DNA from 3 places in the Serpentinimonas sp. SSL01 genome. Region 1 is predicted to be linked to each of the others. Evidence: predicted binding sites of a transcription regulator. Region 1 holds the regulator's gene; each other region holds the start of a gene.
What was found. Region 1 encodes HrcA, which represses chaperone genes, less so after heat shock. Its sites were predicted from a motif close to TTAGCACTCNNNNNNNNNGAGTGCTAA; they were not measured.

Region 1 (9,583 bases):
CAGCGCGCGCCGGTCTTGCTCGTACTGGCCATGCAGAATGGCCTGCAAAACCGGGGCGTAGCCCTGCCACGGGATGTCGGTGATAAAGCCCAGGCGGCCTTGGTTGATCCCCACCAGGGGCACTTGCTGGCGCGCCAGCTGGCGCCCGATGCCCAGCATGGTGCCGTCGCCCCCGAGCACCAGCGCCAAATCGCAGTGCCGGCCGATCTCGTTTACATCGAGCACCGGGTAGGGTTCCAGCCCGGTGTTGAGGGCAGTTTCGCGCTCCAGGCTCACGGCGCAGCCCTGATCGAGCAAAAAATGCACCAAGGTGTCAATGATGTCGCGCGAACCCAGTGCGTTGTACTTGCCGATCACCGCCACGTGGCGAAAGCGCAGCTCTGCAGCTGGCGGCGGTGCAGCAGGGGTTGAGGCGTGCTGATTCATGTGCAAATTAAAGCACAAGCCCATTAAAATCTTCCTCATGCTCGATGACCGCTCCAAGCACCTGCTCAAAACCCTAGTCGAGCGCTACATCGCCGACGGCCAACCGGTGGGCTCGCGCACCCTGTCGCGCGCGGCCGGGCTGGAGCTCTCGCCCGCGACCATCCGCAACGTCATGAGCGACCTCGAGGATCTCGGCCTGATTGCCAGCCCGCACACCTCGGCGGGCCGGGTGCCCACCGCGCGCGGCTACCGGCTGTTTGTCGATACCATGCTCACCGCCCGGCGCGACGAGCTACCCGCCGCGGAGTCCATGCCAACCGCAACCTTGCAAGGCGAGCAGCCGCGCCAAGTGCTCAACCAAGCGGCGCAGCTGCTCTCCAGCCTGTCGCACTTCGTGGGCGTGGTGCGGGTGCCCAAGCGCGCCAGCGTCTTTAGGCACATCGAGTTTTTGAGCCTGTCGCAACGGCGCGTGCTGGTGATTCTGGTCTCGCCCGATGGCGAGGTGCAAAACCATGTCATCCACACCCAGCCCGAGTTTGAGCAAAGCCAGCTGCAAGAAGCGGCCAATTTTCTCAACGCCCACTACGCCGGCCTGACGCTGAGCGAAGTGCGCGACCGCCTGCGCACCGAAGTCGAGCGCCTGCGCGGCGAGATCGCCGCCCTGATGCTGCAAGCGGTGGAGCTGGGCACCGAAAGCGAGGCGCAGCAAGACGCGGTGCTGGTGGCCGGCGAGCGCAACCTGTTGTCGGTGAGCGATTTTTCGCACGACCTAGGGCAGTTGCGGCGGCTCTTTGACATTTTCGAGCAAAAAACCCAGCTTATGCGGTTGCTCGACGTGTCGCACCAGGCCGACGGGGTGCGGATCTTCATCGGCGGCGACAGCCAAGGCGTGCCGTTCGAAGATTTGTCGGTGGTCAGCGCGCCCTACACCGTCGATGGCGCCGTGGTCGGCACCCTGGGCGTGATCGGTCCGCAGCGCATGCCCTACGAGCGCATGATCCAGATCGTGGATATCACCGCCAAGCTGCTGGGCAACGCCCTGAGCCATCCGCGCTAGGGGTTTCGTAGCCCGCCCTGAGAGGCCAGCCCCTTGGTGTGACCCTATGCACGCCTGTGCCGTTGCGGGTATCGGCGCTTGCTTGGCCGCTTGTCTGGTCGCTTTCGGATGCAGTAAACTCCCAAGCTCTGGGCCTCTAGCTCATGCTTGGTTAGAGCAGCGGACTTAAGCTGCGCCGCCCTGCGGTTCGCAAGAATACGGGCGGCGCGAATGTGGGTTGCCGGCGGGTAAGTTCACTCTGCCTGCCGGTAGAACTGCTCAAATTCGGGGAAACCTCTGCCGCGCAGGCGTGGCGATCCCGAGCGAAACTCCCCCTAGGGGGGAGGACGTGTAGAGACTGTACGGGCAGGTCGTAACGACAAGAGACAGTCCAGACCACAAACCCGAAAGGGGTGGCGAAAGCCATAGCTGGTACGCATAATCCGTTGGTGCCGTGTTCGACTCACGGGAGGCCCACCATTTTTCAGCGTCACCCTTGAGCCGCCAGTGTACGCACAGCTAAGGCGTTGCCCTATTATTCAGGCCTTCAACTAAAAATTGGGCAGAGAGCTGAGCGCCGTATGAAATGCTTTAGACCCTGACCGACCCCAGTCTGTTTGATAATACTGATTTTGAGGAGTGAGCCGATGCAGCGTAATCGCGCCAGCGGTGGGTCGGGTGTGGAGTCCAATGACTATCTTGAACGACTTGGGTGGCCGACCCAACTGCTGCGCAAGCTCATGTTCGTCGATTTGCCCATTAAACGCAAGTTTTTGCTGCTCGGGGTTGGCACTCTGTTCTGGTTTTGCGTGCTGTCGTTCACGGCATCACGACAGTGATCGGGCAGATCGACGCGCTGAGCACCGGCGATGTGGATTTGAGCAAAAAGGTCGTCATCCGCACCGACGACGAAATCGGCCAACTGTCCGACAAGTTCAATCAGCTGGTCGAGCGCGTCTATGGCATGACGGTGTACAAAAAAGTGATCGAAGACGACACCACGCTCGAAGACGTGTATCGGCGCTTCGAGCCCGACCCCGGCTTCGGCCACGTCTGCACCCCCATGCTGGCTGGTGGGCACACCATCGGCGTGGCGCAGATGCGCTTTGCCATCGATGCCAACGGCGCCGCGCTAGACGCGGGCATGAGCAAAAAACTGTTCAGCGCCAACACCTACATCGAGCAGTCGATCTCGGTGCTCGAGGCCAAGCGCCTGATGGCGACGCTGCGCGAGTCGGCCATGATCGACCCGCTCACCGGGCTCTACAACCGGCGTTTTTTGCAAGAGCACACGCAGCAGATCATCAGCGGTGTGTTGCGGCGCAAGACCCAAATCGGCCTGCTGCTGTGCGACCTCGACTACTTCAAACAGGTCAACGACAGCTATGGGCACGACGTGGGCGACTTGCTGCTCAAGCAAACCTCGCAGACCCTGCGCAGCGCCGTGCGCGACTCCGACATCGTGATCCGCTTTGGCGGCGAGGAGTTTTTGGTGCTGCTGATCGACGTCTGCCCGGGCGACTCCATGGCCGTGGCCGAAAAAATTCGCCTCGCCATCGAGCAGATGAAGGTCACCATCAACGGCGAGACGCTGCGCAAGACCATCTCGGTCGGGGTCAGTGAATTCCCCGGCGACACCGACGGCTTCTGGCAGGCGATCAAATACGCCGACGTAGCCCTGTACCAGGCCAAAGACCAAGGCCGCAACCGGGTGCTGCGCTTTGCCCCCGAGATGTGGCAACAGGGCGAGTTTTGAAGTTTGCTCGGGGCTCAGAGGCTCAGACGCAGCCGCTGAGGCTTCAGCATCTTTCGGCGTAATGGGCGCCAAGTTCAGGTTTTTCGAGACAAAAAATTATTACACTCGAGGCCCATGGCGCAACACCCCCCACTTGACCCCTCAGCCGCTGCCATGAGCTTGGGCGCGCGCACGGCCTTCGTGCTGCTGCCGCTGCTTGCCTTCATGGCCGTGCTCTGGACGGCGGCCACGCAACCGCTGCCGCTGGACATCCACGTCCCTTGGATCCCGGCGCTGGGCGTGCACCTCGACTTTCACATCGATGGCCTGACGCTGCTGATGCTGCTGCTTATCACCGGCATCGGGGTGGCGGTGTTCGTCTATGCCGGCGGCTATCTGGCCGGGCATCCGCAGCAAAAGCGGCTCTACATTTTGCTGTCGTTTTTCATGGTCGCCATGATCGGCACCGTGATGGCCGACAACCTGATCGTGCTGTTCCTGTTCTGGGAAGCGACCAGCGTGCTGTCGTTCCTGCTGGTGGGCTTCAACCACGAAGACCCCAAGAGCCGCAAGTCGGCGCAGCAGGCGCTGGTGGTCACGGGCAGCGGTGGGTTGGCGCTGCTGGCCGGCATTCTGTTGCTCGGGCAGAACATGGGCACGTTCTCCATCCAAGAGATCATCGCCCAGCTGCCCTACACCGAGCACACGCCGTTGCTCACGGCAGCGCTGCTGCTCATCATCTTGGGCGCCTTCACCAAGAGCGCGCAGTTTCCGTTTCACTTCTGGCTGCCGGGCGCCATGGCGGCGCCGACGCCGGTGTCGGCCTACCTGCACTCGGCCACCATGGTCAAGCTCGGCGTCTATCTGCTGGCGCGGCTCGATCCCGGCTTTGGCGGCTGGGAACTGTGGCAGTGGACGCTGCAGATTTTTGGCTCGTTTACCGCCGCTTGGGCGATGCTGCTGGCGCTGCGCGAGCGCGACCTCAAGCGCATTTTGGCTTGGTCCACCGTGGCCACGCTGGGCACGCTGGTGATGTTGGTGGGCATGGATGGCCACGGGGCTTCGGTCGCGGTCAGCGCGCTGTTGCTCGCGCACGCGCTCTACAAGGCGCCGCTGTTCTTCGTCGCTGGCAACGTGGACCATGGCACCGGCACGCGCATCATCGACCGCTTGGGCAACCTGCGCCACGCCATGCCGCTCACGGCCGCAGCGGCGGCGCTGGCTGGGTTGTCGATGGCCGGCATTCCGCTCTCTTTTGGCTATGTGGTCAAAGATGTGGTCGGGCAAGCCGATGCCCTCGGGGCCTTGAGCGAATTGGTCAAGGTTGCCAACACCATTTTTGCTGCCGTGGCGGTGGCGGTGGCGGCGGTGGCGGCGGTGCGCGTTTTCTGGCGCCACCCAGGCCACAACATCACCCCGCCCGATGCCCACGAGGGCGGCGTGGCGCTCTGGGCGCCGCCGCTGGTGTTGGCTTGCATCGGCATCAGTTTGGGCGTAGCGCCGTTCATGGCCGATTGGCTGTTGGGCGTGGCCGCCGAGGCCATGACGCCGCGTGCCGAAGCGGTGGCGGTGCACTTCGCGCTTGAGTTCAGCCTCGGCAGCCTGCTGTCGCTGGCGCTCACCGTGGGCATAGGCGCTGCGGTGTTTATCTACTGGGACCCGCTGCACCGGCGCTTTGACCGGTTGTTGGCGCGCTTTGATACCCTTAGCACACCGGCGCAGTACGAGCGCTTCATCAACGGCATCCCGGTGTGGGCGGCGCGCAGCACGCGCTGGTTGCAGCACGGTGAACTGCCTGGTTACAGCACGCTGATGGTGGGCTTTGTCACGGCGCTGTTGGCGGGCATTTTGCTCGCCGGTTGGGGGCATTGGTTGTGGCCGCAATGGGTCGCGCCCTCGACGGGTTTTGTCTTGGCTTGCTTGTTGATCGTGTCCGGTGCGCTGCTGGCTGTATTCCAACGCGACCGCCTGGTGCTGCTCTTGTGTTCGGGGCTGGTCGGCTACGGCAGCGCGGTGTTCTTCATGTACACCGGCGCTCCCGATGTGGCCTACACGCAGTTCGTGGTGGAATCGGTGTTTGTGATCGTGCTGGCTTCGGTGCTGCTCAAGCTCAAGCTCGCTGGGCGCGGTCAGGGTATGCCCAAGCCCCACACCAGCCCCTGGGCTTTCCCTCTGGCTGTGGCGTTTGGTGCCGTGGTCACGGTGATCATGCTGGTCTCGTTCAGCGCCGCCTTCAACACCCAACTGACCGACTTTTTTGCCCAAGTGAGCGTGCCCGAGGCCCATGGCCGCAACGTGGTCAACGTGGTGCTGGTTGACTTTCGCGCCCTCGATACCCTGGGCGAAATCGCGGTGGTGATGCTCTCGTTCTTGGCGGCATTGCCGGTGTTGCATGCGGTGCGCGCGCACATGCTGCGCCAGAAAAAATCCACCCAAGAGGGGAGCAAAGCATGAACCGCCGCGTTGTTATTCTGGAGTCGATCTCCAGGCCACTCTACGTCGCTATTTTGCTGGCTTCGGTTTGGGTGCTGCTGCGTGGGCACAACGAACCCGGGGGCGGATTCATCGGTGGCTTGCTGGCCGTCAACGCCTCGATCCTATGGGCCGTGGCCCATGGCAGTGACGCCGCGGCACTGCGCCTGCCCTATGGCTCGCCTCTGCGCCTGACTGTGATCGGCCTTGGCATTGGCATTCTGTCGGGCATCCCGGCATTGATCGTTGGCGATCCCTTCCTCACACACATCTGGGGCTACATTCCCCTGGGCTTTACCGAGCTAAAGGTATCGACCGTGATCATTTTCGACCTAGGCGTGTACTTGACCGTGTGGGGCGCCCTAGCTGGCTATGCGCTGGCCTTGTTGGGCGTGGATGAATCGATTAAGGGCCGCAACATGACGCAAGACGGGAGTGCCAGCAAATGATTTGGCTCATTGCCCTCACGGTGGGCATCACCGTGGCTGCTGGTGTCTATTTGGCCTTGTCGCGCGATTTGTTTCGCTGCGTGATCGGTTTGGGTGTGTTGGGCAGCGCGATCAATTTGCTGTTTTTAGCGGCCGGCCGGGTTTCCGTCATGGACCCAGCGGTCATTCCATTGGGCGAAACGGTGCTGCGCGACGCCTCCAACCCGTTGCCCCAGGCGCTGGTGTTGACGGCGATCGTGATCGGCTTTGCCCTGATCTGTTTTTCGCTCACGCTGGCATTGCGTGTCATTCAAAGCGCGCAAACCGACGACGCGCTCGATCTGCGTATGGCTGAACCTTTGCCCACCGACCCCGTCAAGCCGCCCTACAACGGTCCCGCCCACGAACCCGAGCTCCCTGCAGCAGCCGCAAACCAGGGGGTTGGACGATGAGTTGGCTTGCTGCCAGCCCGGTGCTGGTTCCCATGGCCACGTTGGTTGCTGCTGCTTTGGTGCAAAAACGCCCTGCAGCGCAAACTTGGGTCAGCTACGTAGGGTTGATCATCTTTTTGGCGTGCGCTTTGGCGCTCACCGCAGAGGCGCATCAGGGCACGGCGGTGCGTTCGGTATTTGGCGACTGGGGTGCGCCCTACGGCATCGAGTTTTACGTAGACCGGCTCAGCGCCGCCATGCTGCTGATCACCGCCATCATGGGGCTGGCCAGCTTGGTTTTTCTGGCCAGCGACGCCGACACCTTGCCGCGCCATCCGCTGCTGCTGCCCCTGATGCATGGGTTGCTGCTGGGCGTGGGTGGTTCGTTTGCCACCGCCGACTTGTTCAACCTCTACGTGTGGTTTGAGGTGGTGCTGATCTGCGCGCTGGGGTTGCTGGCCATAGGTGGCCGTGCCGACCAGCTCGACGCGACCTTCAAATACTTCGTGCTCAACATCATCGGCACCCTGCTGCTGTTGGCCGCCGTGGGGGTGATCTATGGCATGACCGGGCACCTCAACTACGATGCGCTGGCGCACGCCGCGACCCAGCTCAGCCCTTGGATGCTGGGCCTGATGGTGAGCCTTTTGCTGCTGGCCTTACTCATTAAGGCAGGCGCATTCCCGCTTTATGCTTGGCTGCCTGCGGCCTACCACACCCTGCCGGCTCCCGCGTTGGGCTTGTTTGCCGGTTTGCTCACCATGCTCGGTGTCTATGCCGTGCTGCGCTTGCTGGGCGATGTGTTTGCCATCGCGCCGCCGCTGGTGTTTGAAGCCTTGGGCTGGATCGCGGCGGCGAGCATGTTGTTTGGCGTGTTGGGTGCGGCCTACCACTGGGACATGCGCCGCATCTTGGCTTTTCACACCGTCAGCCAGGTGGGCTACATCCTGCTCGCCATCGCGCTGGCCAGCCAGGCCGGCAACGCTGCCGCGTTGGTCTATACCGTGCACCACTTCATCGTCAAGGCCAACCTGTTTTTGATCGCGGCCATGATTTGGCGCCTGACCGGCAATTACGACCTGCGCAAAATCGGTGGCTTATACAAAGCCCGGCCTTGGCTTGGGGTTCTGTTTCTGTTCGTGGCGCTGTCGCTGGTGGGCATCCCGCCGCTGTCGGGTTTTTGGGCCAAGTTCGTGGTGTTGCACGAAGCCCTGGCCCAAGGGCGCTACGTCTGGACCTTTATCGCCCTGCTGGTCAGCGTGCTCACCTTGTATTCAATGGTCAAAATCTGGATGGAGGCGTTCTGGAAACCGCACCCCGACAAAAACTGGAGCCTGCCCACTCAGACGCATTTGTGGCCCGCGTGGGTAGCCACCGTTGGTCTGGCAGCCCTGACTTTGGCCATTTCCCTCCACCCGCAGCCCCTGATTGAGTTTGCGCAAGCGGCTGCGCTAGCCTTGGGAGCGCGCTGATCATGCTCAAAATTTTCGTCGCCTTGGTGCTGTTGCTGCGCTTTTTGAAGGCGGTGGTGCTTTCCGGCGTGCAGACGGTGCAAGTGATCCTGCGCGCCAGCACGGGCAGCCGCACGCCCCCGCCGGCGGCTTTTTTGCGCCTGCGCTTTGCCCCCATGAGCCCCATGGGCGCCTCGTTGCTCGGGTGCATGATCACGCTCACCCCGGGCACCACCACGCTCGACATCGATATGGAAAAGCACGAAATCCTCATGCACGTGCTCGATGCCTCCGATATGGCCTCGATCGAGCAGGGCATACGCAGCGACTTTGAGCGCAGCTTGATTAAACTTTTTGGGGAGCAGCGCGCATGATCATCGAATGGGCCAGCGCCGCCCTGATCCTTTTGGTTTTGGTCGCCATGGCTTTGTCTATTTGGCGCATCGTGCAAGGCCCCACCGGTGCCGACCGCATCGTGGCACTCGACATTTTTTTGGCTGCCGCAATCGCGCTGTGCGTGGTGGCGTCGATTTTGACAGCGCGCACGGTTTATTTGGACGTGGGCATTGGTTTGGCGATCGCGGGTTTTGTGGCCACCGTCGGCTGGGCCCTTTTGCTCGATAAGGGGTCGGCCTCATGACGCTGGCGCTGGAACTCTTGGCTGCCCTGTTTTTAGTCGCTGGTGGCGTGCTGCTGATCATCGCGGCGTGGGGCGTGGTGGCGCTGCCCGACGCGCTGGCGCGCCAACACGCCGCCACCAAAGCCGGCACCTTTGCGCTGGCCATGGTGCTGGTGGGCGCGCTGCTGTTTGCCGGCACCTGGGACTGGGGCTGGCGCGCCTTGCTGATGCTGGGCTTTTTGTTCGCCACGCTGCCGGTGGCTTCGCACATGCTGGCGCGGGCGGCGGTGCGCGAGTCCCACCTGATCCCGGACGTGAGCAAAGTGCCCATGATCGGCACCGATCCGGCGCAAGGCAATAAGCCGGGCTCTGTTACTTGATGTAGACACCTTGGCTCAGAGGGGGCGGCGGCAGAGCTTGCCTTACCCCCCCCTAGGCCAAGCTTCTTAGCCTGCTGGCGCAGCGCAGCCGATCTCGGGCAGGTTGTAAAAGCGCCGAATCCCCTCCCACGCGGCCTCGGGCGTGTCCACGGTTTGGAACAGCTCCAGATCGGCGGGACTGATCACCCCTTCTTCGACCAACACCTCGAGCCGCAGCAGGCGCTGCCAGTAGTCGCTGCCAAAGAGGAAGATCGGCAGCGGTTTGGCCTTGTGGCACTGCACCAAGGTGAGCACTTCAAACAACTCGTCTAGGGTGCCGAACCCGCCCGGAAACGCCACCAGTGCCTTGGCGCGCATCAAAAAATGCATTTTGCGCAGCGCAAAATAGTGGAATTTGAAGTTCAGCTCGGGGCTGACGTAGGGGTTGGACAGCTGCTCGTGCGGCAGCGTGATGTTGAGCCCGAGATTCAGCGCCCCCGCCTCGTGCGCGCCGCGGTTGGCCGCCTCCATGATGCCGGGGCCGCCGCCGGTGACGATGTAGAGCCGATCTTGTGCTGGGCAGTGCAGGCTGTATTCGGCCACCAAGCGGGCAAAGCGGCGCGCCT
Region 2 (9,583 bases), 450 kb from region 1:
CGGCTGGCCTGCGGCGCTGTGGCGCGATCGCGCTCGGCCCGGGGGCTGTTGACCTGAGCAGGCGCGGCCCGAGCCCCCTCGATGCGCACCTCGGGCGCCGCCACGCGCTGCTTGGCAGGAAAAGGCGTTTGGGCGTGCACGGGCAGCAGCAAACCCGTGCACCCGAGCAGCAGGGCCGCCGACCAGCCTGGGCGCAGCACAAATTGGTATCGGTTCATGTTTTTCTACCCTCTAGAAACAGGCGCTGGGGCTGCCAGTATAGAGAGAAAAATCAAAAACCAATCCAGATTCAGGCGCTTGTGAGGGGTTTTTAAGCCCTCATCACAAGATTTTTGCGGCCGTTTAAGGGTTTTCCCTAGGCCGCTCAAGGCCCACGCAGCGCAGCCCGGGCGGCTTGCGCTTCAGACCGGCCAGCCCTGCGCCTGCACCCGCTCGGCCTTGCTGTGCAACTTGGTGAGGGCACTCAGGTAGGCTTTGGCCGACGCGACCACGATGTCGGGGTCGGAGCCGACGCCGTTGACCACCCGGCCTGCGTGCTGCAGCCGCACCGTGACTTCGCCCTGGCTTTCAGTCGAGCCGCTGGTGATGGCGTTGACCGAATACAGCTGCAGCTCGGCGCCGCTGTGCACGTGGGTCTCGATGGCTTTGAGCGACGCATCCACCGGGCCGTTGCCCTCGGCTTGTCCGCAGTACTCTTTGCCGCCGATGGTGAACACCACCCGCGCTTGCGGGCGCTCGCCGGTCTCGCTGTGCTGGGCCAGCGCCACCAGCGCGTAGTGTTCGTGGTCGGGTGTCACGCTCTCGTCGCTGACCAGCGCCAGAATGTCTTCGTCAAAAATTTCCGACTTGCGGTCGGCCAGCTCTTTGAACTTGGCAAAGGCGGCGTTGAGCTCGACTTCGCTGTGCAGCGCGATCCCGAGCTCGTCGAGGCGCTGCTTGAAGGCGTTGCGGCCGCTGAGCTTGCCGAGCACGATTTTGTTGGCGCTCCAGCCCACGTCTTCAGCGCGCATGATCTCGTAGGTGGCGCGCGCCTTGAGCACGCCGTCTTGGTGGATGCCGCTGGCGTGGGCAAAGGCGTTGGCCCCGACCACGGCCTTGTTGGGCTGCACCACAAAGCCGGTGGTCTGGCTGACCATGCGGCTGGCAGGCACGATCTGCGTGGTGTCGATGCCGACTTCAAGGCCGTAGTAATCGCGCCGCGTTTTGACGGCCATGACGATTTCTTCGAGCGCGCAGTTGCCGGCGCGCTCACCCAAGCCGTTGATGGTGCACTCGACCTGGCGCGCGCCGCCGATCTTGACGCCGGCGAGCGAGTTGGCCACCGCCATGCCCAGATCGTTGTGGCAGTGCACGCTCCAGACCGCGAGGTCGGAGTTGGGCACGCGCTCGCGCAGGTCGCGGATGAAGTGGCCGTAGAGTTCGGGCACGCCGTAGCCCACGGTGTCGGGGATGTTGATGGTGCGCGCGCCGGCGCTGATCACCGCCTCGATGACGCGGCACAAAAAGTCGGGGTCGCTGCGGTAGCCGTCTTCGGGGCTGAACTCGACGTCGGGGCACAGCTGGCGCGCCAGCCGCACCGCCTGCTGCGCCTGCTCAAACACCTGGTCGGGCGTCATGCGCAGCTTTTTTTCCATGTGCAGCGCGCTGGTGGCGATGAAGGTGTGGATGCGGGCGCTGCGCGCGCCGGCCAGCGCCTCGGCCGAGCGGCTGATGTCGTGCTCGTTGGCGCGCGCCAGCGAGCACACGGTGCTGTCCTTGATGGCGTCGGCGATGGCCTTGACGGCTTCGAAGTCGCCGTTGGAGGCGGCGGCAAAGCCAGCCTCGATCACGTCCACCTTCAGGCGCTCGAGCTGGCGCGCGATGCGCAGCTTCTCGTCCTTGGTCATGGAAGCGCCGGGCGACTGCTCGCCGTCGCGCAAGGTGGTGTCAAAAATGATCAGTTTGTCGCTCATGTGAGTGCTCCAAGCGGTGTGACCGCAACCTGGTGTTGCCCGCAGCCCCTAAAACACCAACGGCCCGCTGCGGGTGCAAACGGGCCGTTGTGCAAAAAAGGCGTGCGCTAGCTCGCCGACCCGTGGTGAAACAAGGGTAGTAGCGATAGCGCGCGCAGGTTTTGCATGGCAGCAATATAACATGCCCAGTCGGGCGGGCGATTGCCCCTGCCTATCACCTTCAGCGGTGCAGGTCTTTTTCGTCTGGGTCGTGGGTGCTGGTGCTCACCACGCTGGTGGGCTCGCCGCGCAGCTTGCGCCAGCCATACACCACGTAGCCCGAGGCGGCATAGCCGGCGATCAGGCCAAACAGCACCAGCGGCGGATGGATGTTGATCACCGCGATCCCCAACGCCACCAGCACGATCACCACGAACGGCACGCTGCGCTTGAGGTTGAGGTCTTTGAAGCTGTAAAAGGGGATGTTGGAGACCATGGTCAGCCCAGCGTAAAGCATGAGGGCGAACATCGGCCAGACCAGATCGGGGGGGCTGACCTCGAACTCGGTCGCCAGCCAGATGAAGCCCGCCACCAGCGCCGCCGCCGCCGGCGAGGGCAGGCCCTGGAAGTAGCGCCGATCGACCACGGCGGTGTTCACATTAAAGCGCGCCAACCGCAGCGCCGCGCAGGCGCAATAGACAAAAGCCGCAATCCAGCCCCAGCGCCCCAGGTCGTACAGCGCCCACTCGTAAGCCACCAACGCCGGCGCGGCGCCAAACGAGACCATATCGGCCAGCGAGTCCATCTGCTCGCCAAAGGCGCTTTGCGTGCGCGTCAGGCGCGCCACCCGGCCGTCGAGGCTGTCGAGCACCATGGCCGCAAAAATACCCAGCGTGGCCAGATCAAAACGGCCGTTCATGGCCATGACCACGGCATAAAACCCACCGAACAGCCCTGCCAGTGTGATCAGGTTGGGCAGCACGTAGATGCCCTTGATGCGCCGTGGCGGGGGTAGGCTTGGGGGCGGGGGCGGTGCAGCAGCTCCACAGGCCCCCGAATCGGGCTCGGGCTTGGGGGCAGGTGGGGGGCTGGCATCGGCTTGCATGGCGGCAAGTGTAAGCCATTGCGCTCGGCATCTGGACATCGACATCTGGGCTGACACCCTTATCTGGACTGACTCGGGTAAATGTGCCGCCCACTCCAGCTAGACTCAATATCCTGAACCTCACCGCCCCCAACCCGCCTTTCTCCTAAAGCCCTTCCGCCGTGCCCATGCCCACCCCCCGCCGCTGCCCCAGCCCGCACCACGGCGCGCGCCCGCCGCAGGCGCGCATCACGCTGCTGGTGTTGCACTCCATCAGCCTGCCGCCGGGGCAGTACGGCGGCCCGCAGGTCGAGCAACTGTTTGCTGGCACGCTGGACTGGGGCGCGCACCCCTACTTTGAGTCGATCCGGGGCCTGCAGGTGTCGGCGCACTACTTCATTCGCCGCTGCGGCGAGCTGCTGCAGTTTGTGGACTGCGAGCGCCGCGCCTGGCATGCCGGGGCCTCGCAGTGGCAGGACCGGCCCAACTGCAACGATTTTTCCATCGGCATCGAGCTCGAAGGCCTGGAAGGCGAGCCCTTCGAGCCAGCCCAGTACCCAACGCTGGCCGCGCTGTGCCTCGAGCTCGCGGCGCGCTACCCGATTGAGCACGTGGCCGGGCACCAGCACATCGCCCCCGGGCGCAAGGCCGACCCCGGCCCGGGTTTCGACTGGGCGCTGCTGCAGCGCCTGACCGGCTGGCCGCGCGAACGCTTGGCCGGGCTGTGGCCGCAAGACCAAGCGTAGATTTTCGCCACCCCCCCTTGAAAAGCGGCGCTGCGCCCTTATCATTAGCACTCGTTGGTGGTTAGTGCTAACAACGGCCTCGGTCGGCGGCCTGCCCAAGGCAGCCGCGGCCGGCCCCCACGACTTTCGTAGCAACCGCACCTTTGTGTGTGCCTTTTTTGTGACAGGAGAACCCATGAAACTTCGCCCCCTCGCCGATCGCGTGATCGTCAAGCGCTTGGAACAGGAAACCAAAACCGCTTCGGGCATCGTGATCCCCGACAACGCCGCCGAAAAACCCGACCAAGGTGAAGTGCTGGCCGTCGGCCCGGGCAAGACCAACGACAAAGGCGAAACCAAAGCCCTGAGCGTGCAGGTCGGCGACCGCGTGTTGTTTGGCAAGTACAGCGGCCAGACCGTCAAGGTCGATGGCGACGAGCTGCTGGTCATGAAAGAAGACGACCTGTTCGCGGTCGTCGTGCGCTGAAGCGCGCCCCATTCACCCCCACTCATTTCAAGGATAGCAACAAATGGCAGCAAAAGACGTAGTTTTCGGCGGTGAAGCCCGCGCCCGCATGGTCGAGGGTGTGAACATCCTGGCCAACGCCGTGAAGGTGACCCTGGGCCCCAAAGGCCGCAACGTGGTGCTCGAGCGCAGCTTCGGCGCTCCCACCGTGACCAAAGACGGTGTTTCGGTGGCCAAAGAAATCGAGCTCAAAGACAAGCTGCAAAACATGGGCGCGCAGATGGTCAAGGAAGTCGCTTCCAAGACCAGCGACAACGCCGGTGACGGCACCACCACCGCCACGGTGCTGGCCCAAGCCATCGTGCGCGAAGGCATGAAGTACGTGGCCGCCGGCATGAACCCGATGGACCTCAAGCGCGGCATCGACAAGGCCGTCACCGCCCTGGTCGAAGAGCTGAAGAAAGCCTCCAAGCCCACCACCACCAGCAAAGAAATCGCTCAAGTGGGCGCGATCTCGGCCAACGCCGACGCCAGCATCGGCGACATCATCGCCAAGGCGATGGACAAGGTCGGCAAAGAAGGCGTGATCACGGTTGAAGACGGCAAGAGCCTGGACAACGAGCTCGACATCGTCGAAGGCATGCAGTTCGACCGTGGCTACCTCTCGCCCTACTTCATCAACAACCCCGAAAAACAAGCGGCGCTGCTGGACAACCCCTTCGTGCTGCTGTTCGACAAGAAAATCAGCAACATCCGCGACCTGCTGCCCACGCTCGAAGCCGTGGCCAAGGCCGGCCGCCCGCTGCTGATCATTGCCGAAGACGTCGAAGGCGAGGCGCTGGCCACGCTGGTGGTCAACACCATCCGCGGCATCCTGAAAGTGGTGGCGGTCAAGGCCCCGGGCTTTGGCGACCGTCGCAAAGCGATGCTGGAAGACATCGCCATCCTGACCGGCGGTAAAGTGATCGCCGAAGAAGTCGGCCTGACGCTCGAGAAGGTCACGCTGGCCGATCTGGGCCAAGCCAAGCGCATCGAAGTGGGCAAAGAAAACACCACCATCATCGACGGTGCCGGCGCTGAAGACGACATCCAAGCGCGCGTCAAGCAGATCCGCATCCAGATCGAAGAAGCCACCAGCGACTACGACCGTGAGAAGCTGCAAGAGCGCGTGGCCAAGCTGGCCGGCGGCGTGGCGGTGATCAAGGTCGGTGCCGCCACCGAAGTCGAGATGAAAGAGAAGAAAGCCCGCGTTGAAGACGCGCTGCACGCCACCCGCGCGGCCGTGGAAGAAGGCATTGTGGCCGGCGGCGGCGTGGCGCTGCTGCGTGCACGCCAAGCCATCGGCGCGGTCAAGGGCGACAACGCCGACCAAGAAGCCGGCATCAAGCTGGTGCTGCGCGCGGTCGAAGAGCCACTGCGCATCATCGTCGCCAACGCCGGTGGCGAGCCCAGCGTGGTCGTCAACTCGGTGCTGGCCGGCAAGGGCAACTACGGCTTCAACGCCGCCAACGACACCTATGGCGACATGATCGACATGGGCATTCTGGACCCGACCAAGGTCACGCGCACGGCGCTGCAAAACGCTGCGTCGGTGGCGGCGCTGATGCTGACCACCGAGGCCATGGTGGCCGAAGCCCCCAAAGACGACGCACCGGCCATGCCGGGCGGCGGCATGGGTGGTATGGGCGGCATGGGCGGCATGGACATGTGATGTCGCTGGCGTGAGCCACTGGTCGCCGGCACGGGCCTTCTGGGTTCGGGGCTGGCGAACCAAAAAAGCCGGGGAGCTGAAGAGCCTCCCGGCTTTTTTTGTGCGCGCCGCAAACTCAGGCGATGAACTGAAACAACGACAAACGCTGCACCTGAGCGTAAGACTGCAGCGCTGCTTGCAGCCCCAGTTGCCGCGTTTGGAAATCGGAGATCGCGCGCACCATGTCGAGGTCGGTGAGTTGCGACAGGGCCTGCTGCCCAGCCAGCGAGCGGTCTTGCAACATGCTGTCGATGCTGTCGGCACGTTGCAGCAATTCGCCCAAACGGCCGCGCACCAGCAGCAAACGGTCTTGGCCGGTTTGTAAATCGGCGTTGACATGCGCCAGCGCTGCCGTGCGCGCGGTTGCGCTCAAGCCCGTGTCTTCGAGCGTGTCAATGGCGCGCTGCATGATGGCAAACAGGTCGGTGTTGCCGACCACATCGGGGTCGACCGAGGCCAAGTTGTTCAAGGCAAAATCGCCATCGACGCGGTTGGGCAGCCCGACTTCGGTCGCCGCCGCTTGCCCGGCGAGCAGGCGCGTCGTGACGCCGGTCGGCGGCCCGACTTGCTCAAACGGCCGACCGCTGGCGTTGGTCACGCCCAAACCACCGAGCAAAGCGTTGCCCTCGGCGTCTTGCACATTGGCCAGGTTCAGCACCTGTTCGCGCAGGCCGCGCATCTCGAGGCTGATGGAATTGCGGTCGCTGCTGGTCAGCACCGAATTGCTGCCCTGCACCAGCAGCTCTTGAAAACGTGCCAAAAATTCGCCCATTTGAGCCACGGACCCTTCTGCCAATTGCAGACTGGAGCGCGAGCGCTCGAGCGCGCGCAAATCGGCATCGGTGCGCAAGATCCGGTTGTGCTCGCGCTCGGCCATGGTGGCGGCCACCGGGTCGTCGCTGGCGCGCAGCACGCGCTTGCCGGCCGAGAGCTTTTCTTGCAAATCGGAGAATTCGGCGCTGCGCTGGCTAATGCGGGCGATGCTGGCATCAAAGGCATTGGCAGTGGCGACGCGTGTGATGCTCATGGTTCCCCTCCTTTAACGACCAAAGCTGGCCAGCAAGGTATCAAAAATCGACTGCATGCTTTGCAGATAGCGCGCACTGGCTTGGTAAGCCTGCTGGAACTGCAGCAACCGCGCCGCCTCTTCGTCAAGGTTGACGCCAGCCTGATTGGCGCGCGCACTCTCGGCATTGAGCGCCAAGCGGGTGTGAAATTCGGAATCGGTTTGCGCCCGCTGCAAACCAGCCGCCACGGCGCTAAAGACCGGGATGTACCCATCCGACAGCATAAAACCGTCGATGGTCGCCAGGTCGCGCAGCGCCAGCAGCGCTTGGCCGTTGCCGGCATTCTGGCGCAAGTTTTCTGTGGGCAGCGGCTCACGCACGTTAAAGGTGTCGCCGACGGCTGGCGCGCCGCGCAGGGTGAGGCTGAAACCGCTGCCCACTATTGCTTGGCCCGAAACAAAAGCTTGCGTAGGTCCGCCGTTGATGGTGTAGCCGCCGGCAACAAAGGTGATCGTGGCCGGTACATCAGCAAACGGTGGCATTTGCCCGGTGGGCCGATACAGGGCCTCCACTTGTGCATTGCCAGAATTGCCCGCCGCCGCCGCAACCACCACCGGGCTGGACAGCGCCAGCTGCGAAGGCGCAGACAGATTCACCGCCATGGCAGCAGCCACGCCCCGAAACGGCCGCAGCAGCACCTCGGTTCCTGCAGCACCACTGGCCAGACCGCCAAAGCGCAGACCGTCCAAGGACAAATCGGTGGTCGGCGCGGCAAAGGCGACGCTGAAGCCATCGCTGATGCGGGTCAGGTTGCCAGCACCAGCACCCGTGAAAGTGACCCGGTAGTCCGATGCCCGAAACTGCGTCGGTGCGTCAGCGGCAGGGTCCATGCCCACGCTCACGTTCAATGCCGTAGGAGGCGTCACGGTGTTGACCACTGGCACCACGGCCTGGGTCCAGTAGCTGGCCGCAAGGGGCCGGAAAAAATCCTGCCCCTCCTGACCATTCAAATCCAGACCTTGACGGTGCTGGCGATTCGTCAGCTCGAGTGTGGCCAGGGCCAAGCGCCCGAGTTGGTTGCTCACGCCAGCCACATCGTCATTGAAAAAAGTCAGGGCCCCGCGCAGCGTGCCGCCACCGATCAAATCGTCGTTGAGCACGGTGGCAGCGTTGCCAAAGCCCACGGTGTAACGGCCATCGGGGCTGATGCTCTCGGAGCCCACCAGCGCCGTGGCGCGTGAACCCAGCACCAGCGGCATGCTTCCTCCGACAAACACCGTCATCGAACGGTCGTCGGCCTCCAAAGTATGCACTTGGATGATGCGATTCAGGTCTGCCAGCAACCGGTCGCGCTGGTCGAGCAAGTCGTTGGGCGGAACACCGGCAGCAAAACCATCGACGATGCGCTGATTCATCTGCGCAACCCCGACGCTGAGCTGGTTGATTTGGGCAAGGCTGGCATCTAGCTGGGCGCGGGTGGTGGTGCGCAACTGCTCGAGCTGTTCGGCGCTGCCATTGAGGCGCCGTGCAAGGTCGTCGGCGCCCGTGAGCACCACGGCGCGTGCCGTTTGGTTGGTGGGCGAGGCCAGGGCATCTGCCCACGAATTCAAAAAACCATTGAGCTGCTGCCCTAGGCCAGCGGCACCCATGGGGAACAGGGCTTCGAGCGCTTGCAAGCGCTGATAGCGCAGTTTGGATGCCTCGGAAGCCGCCGCCGTGATGTTGGCCTCGCGCGTGAGGAACTGGTTGAAGGCACGCTCCACCCCAGCCACCTGCACCCCTCGACCGAAATAGCCGATACCAAACTGCTGCCCTGGCACTTGCTGCAAGCTCACGGTTTGGCGGGAAAAGCCGGGCGTGTTGGCGTTGGCGATGTTGTGCCCAACCACCTGCAACGCGGCCTGGTTGCTCAATAAGCTGGTGACGCCGATGTTGAAACTCATGACAGCCTCCGCTTAGCCCAGGGCTCGCTTGACGTTGAGGGTGGCGTTGATCATGCGCTCGAGCTTGGCGGCGTAGCGCGGATCGGTGGCGTAGCCGGCCTCTTGCACCTCACGGGCAAAGGCGTGGGGCGAGTGCAGGTTTTGCATCACTTCGGCGTAGCGCGGGCTGCGCCCGATCAGGCGCGCGTAGTCGCGAAAGGCATCGATCGGGTTATCGTAAGCGCGAAAGCGCTGCACCATGCGCTGCGGCGCGCCGTTGACGTACTCGGTGGTGGTGATCTCGGCCACGCGCCCGCGCCAGCCCGGTGTGGCCTTGATGCCAAAGAGGTTGAAGCTGTCGGAGCCGTCGGCGTTGCGGATCGGGCTGCGGCCCCAGCCGGTCTCGTGCGCGGCCTTGCCGATCATGAAACTGGCCGGGATGCCGCTCTCGCGCTCGACCTGCTGCGCCGCCTGGCGGTGCTGGGCCACGAAGCTGGCTTGGGCTTGGCTCGGGGTGGCAAACGGCGGCCGCGCGGCAACGGCTGCAGCGGGCGCATGGGCCGCTGCCGGGCCGGCGCTGGCAGGCTCCTGCGCGCCCTGGGTTTGCTGCATCAGTTGGCGTTCGATCATTTCACCCAAGCCCCTGGGCAGGCCGGTGAGCTTGACCGCCCATTGCTCGTCGAGCAACTGGCTGCCCA
Region 3 (9,583 bases), 1.0 Mb from region 1:
ACCGGAATTTGCTCAAACAGCATGTCGGTGCCGATCTGGATCGGGCAGCCCCGTTGCTGTGCAGCCGCCAGCAGCGGCGTCAGGGTTTGCGCCATCACCACATCGCCCACCAGCGTCTGCGGGGCCAGACGCTGCACATCCAGCGGCAGCGGGTCGTCTGGGTTCATGCCCAGCGGGCTGGCGTTGATGACGGTGTCCATCCCGGCCGGGTCGTTGTCGGTGACTGCAACCCGCGTGGCCGGGAAATAGGTTTGCAGGCGCTGCGCCAGCGCGTGCGCGCTCTCGGCCTGGCGGTCGTGCAGGCGCAGCATGGCCGGCTGGTGTGCCGCCAGCGCGGCCGCAATGGCGCTGCCCACGCCGCCGCAGCCCACGATCAGCACCTTGCTGCCCTTGATCGGGTGTCCTTTGCGCAACAGGGCGCGGCTGAAGCCCTCGCCGTCAAACATATCGCCCAGCAGGCGTCCATCGGCCCCCTTTTTGACCGCGTTGCAAGCCCCGGCCACCATGGCAGCCGGGCTGGCGACATCGACCAGATTGAGCGTGGTCATCTTGTGCGGCATCGTCACCAAGGCGCCGCGGATGTTGCGCAGCGCAAAAATGGCGCGCAAAAACTGCGGATAGTCCCGCGCTTCGCAGGCCAGCGGCACCACCACCGAGTTTTCACCGATCGAGCGAAAGTAGGGGTTGTAGATCTGCGGCGACTTGAAGCTGTGCGTGGGAAAGCCAATGTGGGCGATGATTTCAGTGTGGCCGTTGATCATGAAATGGGTCTCCTCGGGCTTTTCATTCTATGCACGACGCTGGCGCCCACGGGGAGCAACGGGCGGCAAACGTACGAAGATCGCGCTGAATCGGATGAAGATCGCTCGAAATGGGTGTTAACCCTTATTTTCGAGAGTGGATCAAAGTCGGAACCCCTCAAAAAATGGGCGAAAAATCTAGGGTATTCCATGATTTCGATCGATAGTCGTTCGCCAAAGTATGCTCACCGATCGGCGCTTTCTGGCGGCACCTTCCTAGGCTATGCGGCATCGCATAGAGTACCCTACAAGACTTGGGGCAAGCCATCGAGTGGGTGCCGGCAGGTCTGAGTCACCGCGTCCCTTGTCGGTTTATTCGGTTCAATTTTTCAGGAGACACACATCATGTCGCTCGACAAACGTCAATTCATGGGTGCTACGCTCGCTGCGCTGGCCAGCGCCTCGATGAGCAAGCTCGCCTTGGCCCAAGCGCCCTTTCCCACCCGCGACCTCAACGGCATCATCCAGTTTGGTGCCGGCGGTGGCACCGACATCAGCATGCGCGGTTATGCGCCGCACGCCGAGCGCGTGCTGGGGCGCAACATCGTGCTCTCGAACCGCCCGGGCGCGGCCGGCGCGATCGCCGCCAACTTCGTGCGCCAGCAACCGGCCGATGGCTACACCCTGCTCATGGGGGCCGAGCCGCAAGCGCTGTTTCGCGTCATGGGGGTGGCCGACTTCGATTACAACGAGTTTTTCCCGGTCAACATTGCCGCCATGGCCAACACCATCTTGTTGGTCACGCGCCCCGATGCGCCGTGGAACACCATGCAGGATATTTTGAGCTTCGTGCAGGCCAACCCGCGCCGGGTGCGCCAATACCTGTCCGGCATTGGCACGGTGCCCTTTACCGTCAACCTGATGATCTCCAGACTGACGCGTTTCGAGACCCTAATGGTGCCCTTCGACGGCGACGGGCCAGCCATCGCTGCCCTGCAAGGCGGCCACTTGGACATTGGTTTCCTCACCTCGGCGGCCGCGATTGAGCACGTGCGCGCTGGTCGCCTCAAAGCCTTGGGGGTGTTGAGCGACCAGCCGTTCCAAGGGATCGCTCCCATGACCAACGCGCCATCGCTGGCTGGTTTGCCGCGCTTCTTGCCTTGGGGTGCTTGGTTTGGGGTGTTCGTGCGGCGCGAGGTGCCCGATGCCGCCAAGGCGCGGCTGGTGGCGGCTTTCCGCGAAGCGGGCAACAACCCCGACTACCGGCGCATGATGGAGGGGCGCGGCAACACCATGCTCAACCTCGGAGGCGACGAGGCGCAGCGCTTCATCAACCGCTGGACCTCGACCACCGCCTGGCTCTACCAAGACGCTGGCCAAGCGCGGGTGAACCCGGAAACGCTGGGCATTCCCCGGCCACGCTGATCGCGTTGGCAAGCGGGCGCGCGGCTTGCTGCGCGCCCATTTCATTTTTTGTAGCGGGTGCTGTGATGTCAGATACCAAGCCTAGGGTCGTGGGCGAAGTCTTTTTTGTGCTGCTGCTGCTGGCGGTGAGCCTGTTTTTGCTCTGGTCGGCCTACACGATCTCGGGCTTTGAGTCTTTTGCCTCGGCAGGGGCGGTGCCCATGGCCGCTGCGGGACTGATGGCGGTCTGCGCCTTGGTGATCTTGGTGCAGACGCTGCGCCGCCCACCCGGCGAGCCAGAGGCCGGCTTGGTGCGCCGCCTGATGGTGCAAGTCACCCCCCCGGCTCTGCTGTTCATGCTGGTGCTCATCGTCTTGTACGTGGTGCTGCTCGAGCAACTGGGTTTTTTGTTGGTCTCTTTTTTGTTTTTGTACGCCTCGATGTTTGTGCTCGGCAGTTTCCGCTGGTTTCTGAACCTGGTGGTGAGCGTGGGCACGCTGGTGGTGATCTACATTGTGTTTGAAGAGCTGTTTTCGGTCGTTTTGCCGAGTGGTCGCCTGTGGCAAGGGGTGTTTCAATAATGGAACTGGTGCACGCCTTCTTTGCCTCTTGGATCGACCCGTGGCTGTTGCTGCTGGCCGCGATCGGCACCTTTGCCGGGATTTACATCGGCGCCATACCGGGCCTGTCGGTCACCATGGCGGTGTCGATTCTGGTTTCGTTCACCTTCAAGTGGCCGATACATGACGCGCTGGTGCTGATTTCCGGCATCTTTCTGGGTGGGGTGTATGGCGGCTCGCGCAGCGCCATTTTGCTCAACATACCGGGCGCGCCGGCGGCCGTGGCCACCACGCTGGACGGCTACCCCTTGGCCAAAATGGGCGAAGCGGGCAAGGCGATCGGCCTGTCCACCGTCATGTCGGTGATCGGCGGTTTTGTCGGCATTGCGGTGCTGGCGATCGGGGCGCCATTGATTTCCGATCTGGCCCTGATGTTCAGCCCGCGCGATTACCTGCTGCTGGCCGTGATGGGTTTGTTGCTGGTGGGCGGGCTCACGGGCGACTCGATGGCCAAAGGCGTTTTTGCCGCCGCCCTCGGGGTGCTGATCTCGACCGTGGGGCTGGACCCGCTCACCGCCGAGGCGCGCCTGACTTTCGATTCGTTGCAGCTGTCGGCGGGCATCAACTTCATTGCCGCCATGATCGGGCTGTTTGGCGTGGCCGAGGTGCTGGCGCAGATGCATTACCTGCACGTCAAGGCGGTCAAGCAAAACGTGAGCAAGATCATCCCGTCTTGGGCGCTGGTCAAGCAGCACTTTCCGCTTTCCATGCGCAGCTCGGCCATCGGGGTGGGCATCGGGGCGTTGCCGGGTGCCGGTGGCGACATTGCGTCCTTGATGGCTTACGACCACGCACGGCGCTCGACCAAAAACCCCTCGCGCCCCTTTGGTCAGGGCGCCTACGAAGGGGTGGTGGCACCCGAGAGCGCCAACAACGCCTCGGTCGGCGGGGCCTACATTCCCATGATGACGCTGGGCATTCCGGGCGATGCCGTGACGGCGGTGATCATCGGCGCCATGTTCATCCACGGTCTGCGCCCTGGGCCGCTGCTGATGACCGAGACGCCCGATTTGTTCTGGTTCATCGTCGGCTCGCTCGTGCTGGCCAACATTTTCTTGCTCATCTTTGGCCTGACCGGCATCCGCATTTTTGCCAAGGTGGTCGAAACACCCAAGGCCTTTTTGTTGCCGGTGATCTTGATTCTGTCCGCCGTCGGCGCCTACGCGATCAACAACAACCCGGTCGATGTGTACTGGATGCTGGGCTTTGGCGTGCTGGGTTACCTGATGAAGATTTACGGCTTCCCGGTGGCGCCGGTGATCTTGGGGATCGTGCTGGGGCCCTTGTTGGAGCGCAGTTACCGCCAGTCGATCCTGATGACGGGCGAAGACCCGGTGCTGTTCTTCACCGAGTTTTTCACCTCGCCGATCTCCGTCATCCTGCTGCTGGCCTTGGGCTTTAGCTTGCTGGTGAGCACGCCGTGGTGGAAGCGCTGGCGCAGCCGGGGTAAGTAGGCGGTGTGTGTGGGCGGGGGCAGCCCATCAATCGCCTTCCGTCGGCACACCGGGTAGGGCCTGCAACTCGCGCTCAATCTGTTCAATGCTGGGCAGGCCGGTTTGCAGTTCAGCCGGCAACGATTCCAGCAGCTTGAACTCGGCCACGCCCATGGGTTGGGTCTTGTCGCCCAAGGCATACTCGGCTACCACTTTGTTCTTGCTCTTGCACAGCAGCAGGCCGATGGTGGGTTGGTCGTGCTCACCCTTGATCTGGCGGTCCACCGCAGTGAGGTAAAAACCCAGTTGCCCCAGATGCTCGGGCTTGAACTGGCCGCCTTTGAGCTCGATCACCACGTAGCAGCGCAGCTTCAGGTGGTAGAACAGCAGGTCGATGAAGAACTCGTCGCCCCCTACCTCCAGCAGCACCTGCCGCCCCACAAAGGCAAAGCCTGCGCCCAGCTCGAGCAAAAACTGCGTCACATGCTGCACCAGCGCTTGCTCGATGGCGCGCTCCTGTGCATCATCGTGCAAACCCAAAAAATCAAAGCGATAAGGGTCCTTCAGCGACTCGCGCGCCAAGTCGGAGAGCGGCGCTGGCAGGCGCTCGGCAAAGTTGGTGATGGCTTGGCCTGCGCGGGTGTGGGCGCGGGTTTCGATCTGCATCACCAAGACGTTGCGCGACCAGTTGTGCTCAATCGCCTTGGTGGCATACCAGCGCCGTGCCGCGCTCTCGGTCAACTTGTCCAGTAGGGCAAGCTGGTGGTACCAAGGCAATTGTGCAAGCACCGCTTGCACAAATTCAGCCTCGGGCCAAGCTTGGGCAAAACTGCGCATGTACTTGAGGTTGCGCGGCGAAAACCCCTTCATGTCCGGGAAGGCGGTGCGCAAATCGTGCGCCAGCCGCTCGATCACCTTGGCGCCCCAGCCCTCGCGGCTTTGGCGCTGCAAGATGTCGCGGCCTATCTGCCAGTACAGCAGCACCAGCTCGCGGTTCACCGCCAGCGCGGCGCGCTGCTGAGCGCTGTGGATGCGGATTTTGAGCTCGGCCAGCCAGTCGGCATAGCCCGCTGGCGGCGCGGTGATGGCAATCGGGCGCTCGCTCATGCCAGCACTCCAGCGCTCAGGGCCCAGCAGCGCAGCGCCGACCACTGGGCTGCGCCGGGTTGTGCTGCATCTTCAAGTTCCCAGTCCATCTGTGTCCCTCCGCTGCGTAAACCGGATGCCGCTCATCCGTTTCCATCCGTCCCCGTCCATTCTAGGCCACCCACCCCCGCTAAAATCAAAGGTTTGCACCCACACCCCCACAGCGCACCATGGCCGACGACACGCACCTGCCCGCCGACGAAAACCACCTGATCTCCGAGCGGCGCGCCAAGCTGCAGGCGCTGCGCCAAGCGCAGGCGGCTGGGGGGCCGGTGGCGTTCCCCAATGACATCAAGCCGCAGCAGCGCGCCGAGGCCTTGCACGCCGAGTACGGGGCCTTGAGCAAAGAGATGCTCGAGCCGCTGCAGGTGCGCGCCAGCGTGGCCGGGCGCATGATGCTCAAGCGCGTGATGGGCAAAGCCAGCTTTGCCACGCTGCAAGACGGCTCCTTTGGGCCCACCGAGGGGCGCATCCAGATCTACCTCAACGACGCCAGCGTCGGGGCCGAGCAGCACGCCGCCTTCAAGCACTGGGATCTGGGCGACATCGTGGCCGCCGAGGGCACCCTGTTCAAAACCCGCACCGGCGAGCTCACGCTGCAAGTCGAGCGGCTGCGCTTGGTCACCAAGAGCCTGCGGCCGCTGCCCGACAAATTTCACGGCGTACACGACCAAGAGCTCAAGTACCGCCAGCGCTACGTCGATCTGATCACCGACCCGCAAGCGCGTCGCCGCTTTCTGGCGCGCAGCCTGGCCGTGAGCAGCCTGCGCGAGTTCATGCTGGCGCACGACTTTCTCGAGGTCGAAACGCCCATGCTGCAGCCCATACCGGGCGGCGCCAATGCGCGGCCTTTCGTCACGCACCACAACGCGCTCGAGCAGGACATGTACCTGCGCATCGCCCCCGAGCTCTACCTCAAGCGGCTGCTGGTGGGCGGTTTCGAGCGCGTGTTCGAGATCAACCGCAACTTCCGCAACGAAGGCATCAGCGTGCGCCACAACCCCGAGTTCACCATGATGGAGTTCTACGCGGGCTACTGGAACCACCTCGACCTGATGGTGTTTACCGAGCAGATGATCCGCCACGTGGCGCAGCGTGTCTGTGGCGGCACGCGGTTGCAGTACCAAGGGCGCGATGTGGATTTGGGCGCGCCGTTCGAGCGCCTCACCATCCGCGAGGCCATCGCCAAGTACAGCCACGCCGGCGCCCACGCCGACGACCGCGCCTGGCTGCAAACCCAGTTGCAGCAGCTCGGCCTCGACCCAGTCAAGCAGCGGCTGGCCGAGCGCAGCCTGGCCGGTTTGCAAGTCATGTACTTTGAAGAAACCGTCGAGCCGCAGCTGTGGCAGCCCACCTTCATCTGCAACCACCCGACCGAAATCTCGCCGCTGGCGCGCGCTTCCGACACCGACCCGAGCATCACCGAGCGCTTCGAGCTCTACATCAGCGGGCGCGAAGTGGCCAACGGCTTTAGCGAGCTCAACGACGCCGAAGACCAAGCCGCGCGCTTTGCCGCCCAAGCGGGCCACAAAGACGGCGGCGACGACGAGGCCATGTACTACGACGCCGACTTCGTGCGCGCGCTCGAGTACGGCATGCCGCCGGCCGGCGGTTGCGGCATCGGCATCGACCGCTTGCTGATGCTGCTCACCGACAGCCCCAGCATCCGCGACGTGATTCTGTTCCCGGCGCTGCGCCGGGAGGGCTGAATCAGGAGGGGCAGAGGGGCAGGGTGGCCTAGCCTTGCCAGCCTCTCAGCGCGCCTCAACGGCTTAAGCCGCCTCCAGCGCCAAGCGCATTTTTTTCAGCGCCGCAGCCTCGATCTGCCGTATGCGCTCGGCGCTCACGCCGTATTCGGCCGCCAGTTGGTGCAGCGTCATGCCGCCGCTGCCGTCGTCGGCCACCTTGAGCCAGCGCTCGCTCACAATGCGGCGCGCGCGTTCATCGAGCTGCCCCAGCGCCTGCTGCACGCCCTCGCTGGCCAAGTGGTCGCGCTCGCGCGCCTCCAGCACCGCACTCGGTTCGTGGCCGTTGTCGGCCAAGTAGGCGATCGGGCCGTAGGCCTCCTCGCCGTCGTCGCCCGGGCTGGGGTCGAGCACCACGTCGCCGCCGGCGAGCCGGGTCTGCATCTCGAGCACGTCGGCGCGGCGCACCTTGAGCTCGCGCGCCATCGCGTCCACCTCGAACTCGCTCAGTTGCTCGCGGTGCGTGTCGGCATCGCTCGCCTGCGCCTTGAAAGCCTGCTTCATGCTGCGCAGGTTGAAAAACAGCTTGCGCTGCGCCTTGGTCGTGGCCACGCGCACCATGCGCCAGTTTTTGATGATGTATTCGTGGATTTCGGCCTTGATCCAGTGCAGCGCGTAGCTCACCAGCCGCACCCCCTGCTGCGGGTCGAAGCGCTTGACGGCCTTCATCAGCCCCACGTTGCCCTCTTGGATCAGGTCGGCGTGCGGCAGGCCGTAGCCCAGGTACTGGCGCGACACCGACACCACCAGCCGCAGGTGCGACATCACCAGCCGCCCGGCGGCCTCGAGGTCGTTGTGCTGCTGCAGGCGTTGCGCGTAGTCGTGCTCTTCCTCGGCGGTGAGCAGCGGCAGGCGGTTGACGGCGCTGATGTAGGCGTCTAGGTTGCCCAGCGGGGGCAAGACCAGCGCCGAGGTGCCCGTCCAGCCCACGGGGGCGGAGGGCGCGAGTTGGTAAGGCGTAAACGGTGCAAGGGCGGTGCTGCTCATGGGGGCATCTCCTTTGATAGTCAAGCCGTGCGGCTCTGGCCGATAGGGCAACAATTGAATATTAGCACTCTATGGCGTTGAGTGCCAAGAGCGGCGGTGGCAAGAACCCAAAAAGACACTGCCGAAGCAGGAACAGTGCAGCCCCGAAGCAGGGCGCGCCAGCAAGCCAGTCGGTAGGCTCCGTAGGCGGCCAGACTCAGGCTGGCGCAGTGGCGCTGCGCGTTTGGGCGCGCCGCTGTGCCATCTCGCGACCCATGCCCGCTTGGTCGTAGGCTTGCAGGCGCTTTTGCGCTTCCGGGTAGGCCAGCGATTCTTCGAGCAGCAGGTGATCGAGGTACAGCGCCTCGAACACCTCCAGCGCGTGTTGCAGCTCGGCGTGGTCAAACCATTGGCTGCCCGTGCTCAATGCAGAGATGGCGGGTGCGATGTGCAGCCAGTTTTCTTCCAGCCAGCCGTGGTCTTGTACCAAGCGGCGCGCGGCGGCAGCCAGTTCTTCGTCGCGGCTGGCCAGCAGCACCGGAAAGATGTGGGCCTCTTCGTCCAGATGGTGTTGGCGCGCTTCGCCGTTGAAAAAATCCAGCACTGTGCGCGCCTGCCGGCGCCCGGCGGCGTCGAGCGTCTGTGTCTGGCAGGCCTCGACCGTGGCGCGCAACAAAACCAGATGGCGCTGCAACTCGCGGTGGGATTGATCCAAAAAGTCAAACAGGGCGATTTGGGAGCGGGGGCTTATCATAGGGCGCTTCCTCCGATTGAATTCTTTTGCATTATCCTGCGCGTTGCGCGCAGCTTGGTTTGATCAAGCGCAAACAAGCGCGGTTTAGGCGAGTGGAGAAAAATGTTTGCATCTGACTTTGAACCTTCTCCTGGGCATGCGCGGGCCGTTTGGCCTTTGGGGGCAGCACACCACGCGTGGGGGCGCTTGGCCCTTACAGGGCTGATTCTGGTGCTGGCACTGTGGCTCAGCGCTGCCCAGGCGCAAGCCAGCCCGGTGCGCACCCAGGTGTTGGCGCAGGGGCTGGAGCACCCGTGGGCGCTGGCCTTCATCGGCCCCGAACAGGTGCTGGTGAGCGAGCGCGCCGGGCGCTTGCGCGTGGTCGGCTTCGACGGCCGCATCAGCGCGCCGCTGCAGGGCCTGCCCGACATCGACGAAGGCGGGCAGGGCGGCCTGCTCGACGTCATCACCGACAGCGCCTTTGCCAGCAACCGCACCATCTACTTTTGCTATTCCGAACCAGCCCCGGCCGGCGGCGGCAACTCCACGGCTATGGCCAGCGCGCGCCTGTCGGCCGACTTGCGCCGCCTCGAGCAAGTGCGCGTGCTGTTTCGCCAAAGCCCCAAGGTCGGCAGTCGGCACCACTTTGGCTGCCGCATCGTCGAGGCGCCCGACGGCCATCTGTTCCTCACGCTGGGCGACCGCTTCAGCCGCATGGACGATGCGCAAACGCTGGACAACCACCACGGCAAGGTGGTGCGCGTGGCCAAAGACGGTTCGGTGCCGCGCGACAACC

Region 2: a site for HrcA is predicted at 3,806-3,832, ahead of groES (co-chaperone GroES). Genes of this name have one in related genera too.
Region 3: a site for HrcA is predicted at 8,137-8,163, ahead of rpoH (RNA polymerase sigma factor RpoH). Genes of this name have one in related genera too.

What each region holds. Positions count from the first base shown of each region.
Region 1 covers NZ_CM150487.1:927,329-936,911, forward strand. The annotation lists gene ACVMK0_RS04485 (NAD kinase) at 1-426, opposite strand, end outside; gene hrcA (heat-inducible transcriptional repressor HrcA) at 464-1,483, shown strand; gene ACVMK0_RS04495 (hypothetical protein) at 2,110-2,301, shown strand; gene ACVMK0_RS04500 (sensor domain-containing diguanylate cyclase) at 2,268-3,218, shown strand; gene mbhE (hydrogen gas-evolving membrane-bound hydrogenase subunit E) at 3,333-5,651, shown strand; gene ACVMK0_RS04510 (MnhB domain-containing protein) at 5,648-6,118, shown strand; gene ACVMK0_RS04515 (sodium:proton antiporter) at 6,115-6,549, shown strand; gene ACVMK0_RS04520 (complex I subunit 5 family protein) at 6,546-8,000, shown strand; gene ACVMK0_RS04525 (Na+/H+ antiporter subunit E) at 8,003-8,353, shown strand; gene ACVMK0_RS04530 (MrpF/PhaF family protein) at 8,350-8,619, shown strand; gene ACVMK0_RS04535 (cation:proton antiporter) at 8,616-8,978, shown strand; gene ACVMK0_RS04540 (LOG family protein) at 9,045-9,583, opposite strand, start outside.
Region 2 covers NZ_CM150487.1:474,003-483,585, reverse strand. The annotation lists gene ACVMK0_RS02265 (D-alanyl-D-alanine carboxypeptidase family protein) at 1-218, opposite strand, end outside; gene ACVMK0_RS02260 (2-isopropylmalate synthase) at 402-1,952, opposite strand; gene pssA (CDP-diacylglycerol--serine O-phosphatidyltransferase) at 2,173-3,036, opposite strand; gene ampD (1,6-anhydro-N-acetylmuramyl-L-alanine amidase AmpD) at 3,204-3,761, shown strand; gene groES (co-chaperone GroES) at 3,937-4,227, shown strand; gene groL (chaperonin GroEL) at 4,271-5,917, shown strand; gene ACVMK0_RS02235 (flagellin N-terminal helical domain-containing protein) at 6,033-6,983, opposite strand; gene flgK (flagellar hook-associated protein FlgK) at 6,996-8,906, opposite strand; gene flgJ (flagellar assembly peptidoglycan hydrolase FlgJ) at 8,919-9,583, opposite strand, start outside.
Region 3 covers NZ_CM150487.1:1,966,628-1,976,210, reverse strand. The annotation lists gene ACVMK0_RS09340 (shikimate dehydrogenase family protein) at 1-761, opposite strand, end outside; gene ACVMK0_RS09335 (tripartite tricarboxylate transporter substrate binding protein) at 1,146-2,165, shown strand; gene ACVMK0_RS09330 (tripartite tricarboxylate transporter TctB family protein) at 2,231-2,725, shown strand; gene ACVMK0_RS09325 (tripartite tricarboxylate transporter permease) at 2,725-4,218, shown strand; gene ACVMK0_RS09320 (PDDEXK nuclease domain-containing protein) at 4,246-5,304, opposite strand; gene lysS (lysine--tRNA ligase) at 5,514-7,052, shown strand; gene rpoH (RNA polymerase sigma factor RpoH) at 7,116-8,075, opposite strand; gene ACVMK0_RS09305 (hemerythrin domain-containing protein) at 8,272-8,808, opposite strand; gene ACVMK0_RS09300 (PQQ-dependent sugar dehydrogenase) at 8,995-9,583, shown strand, end outside.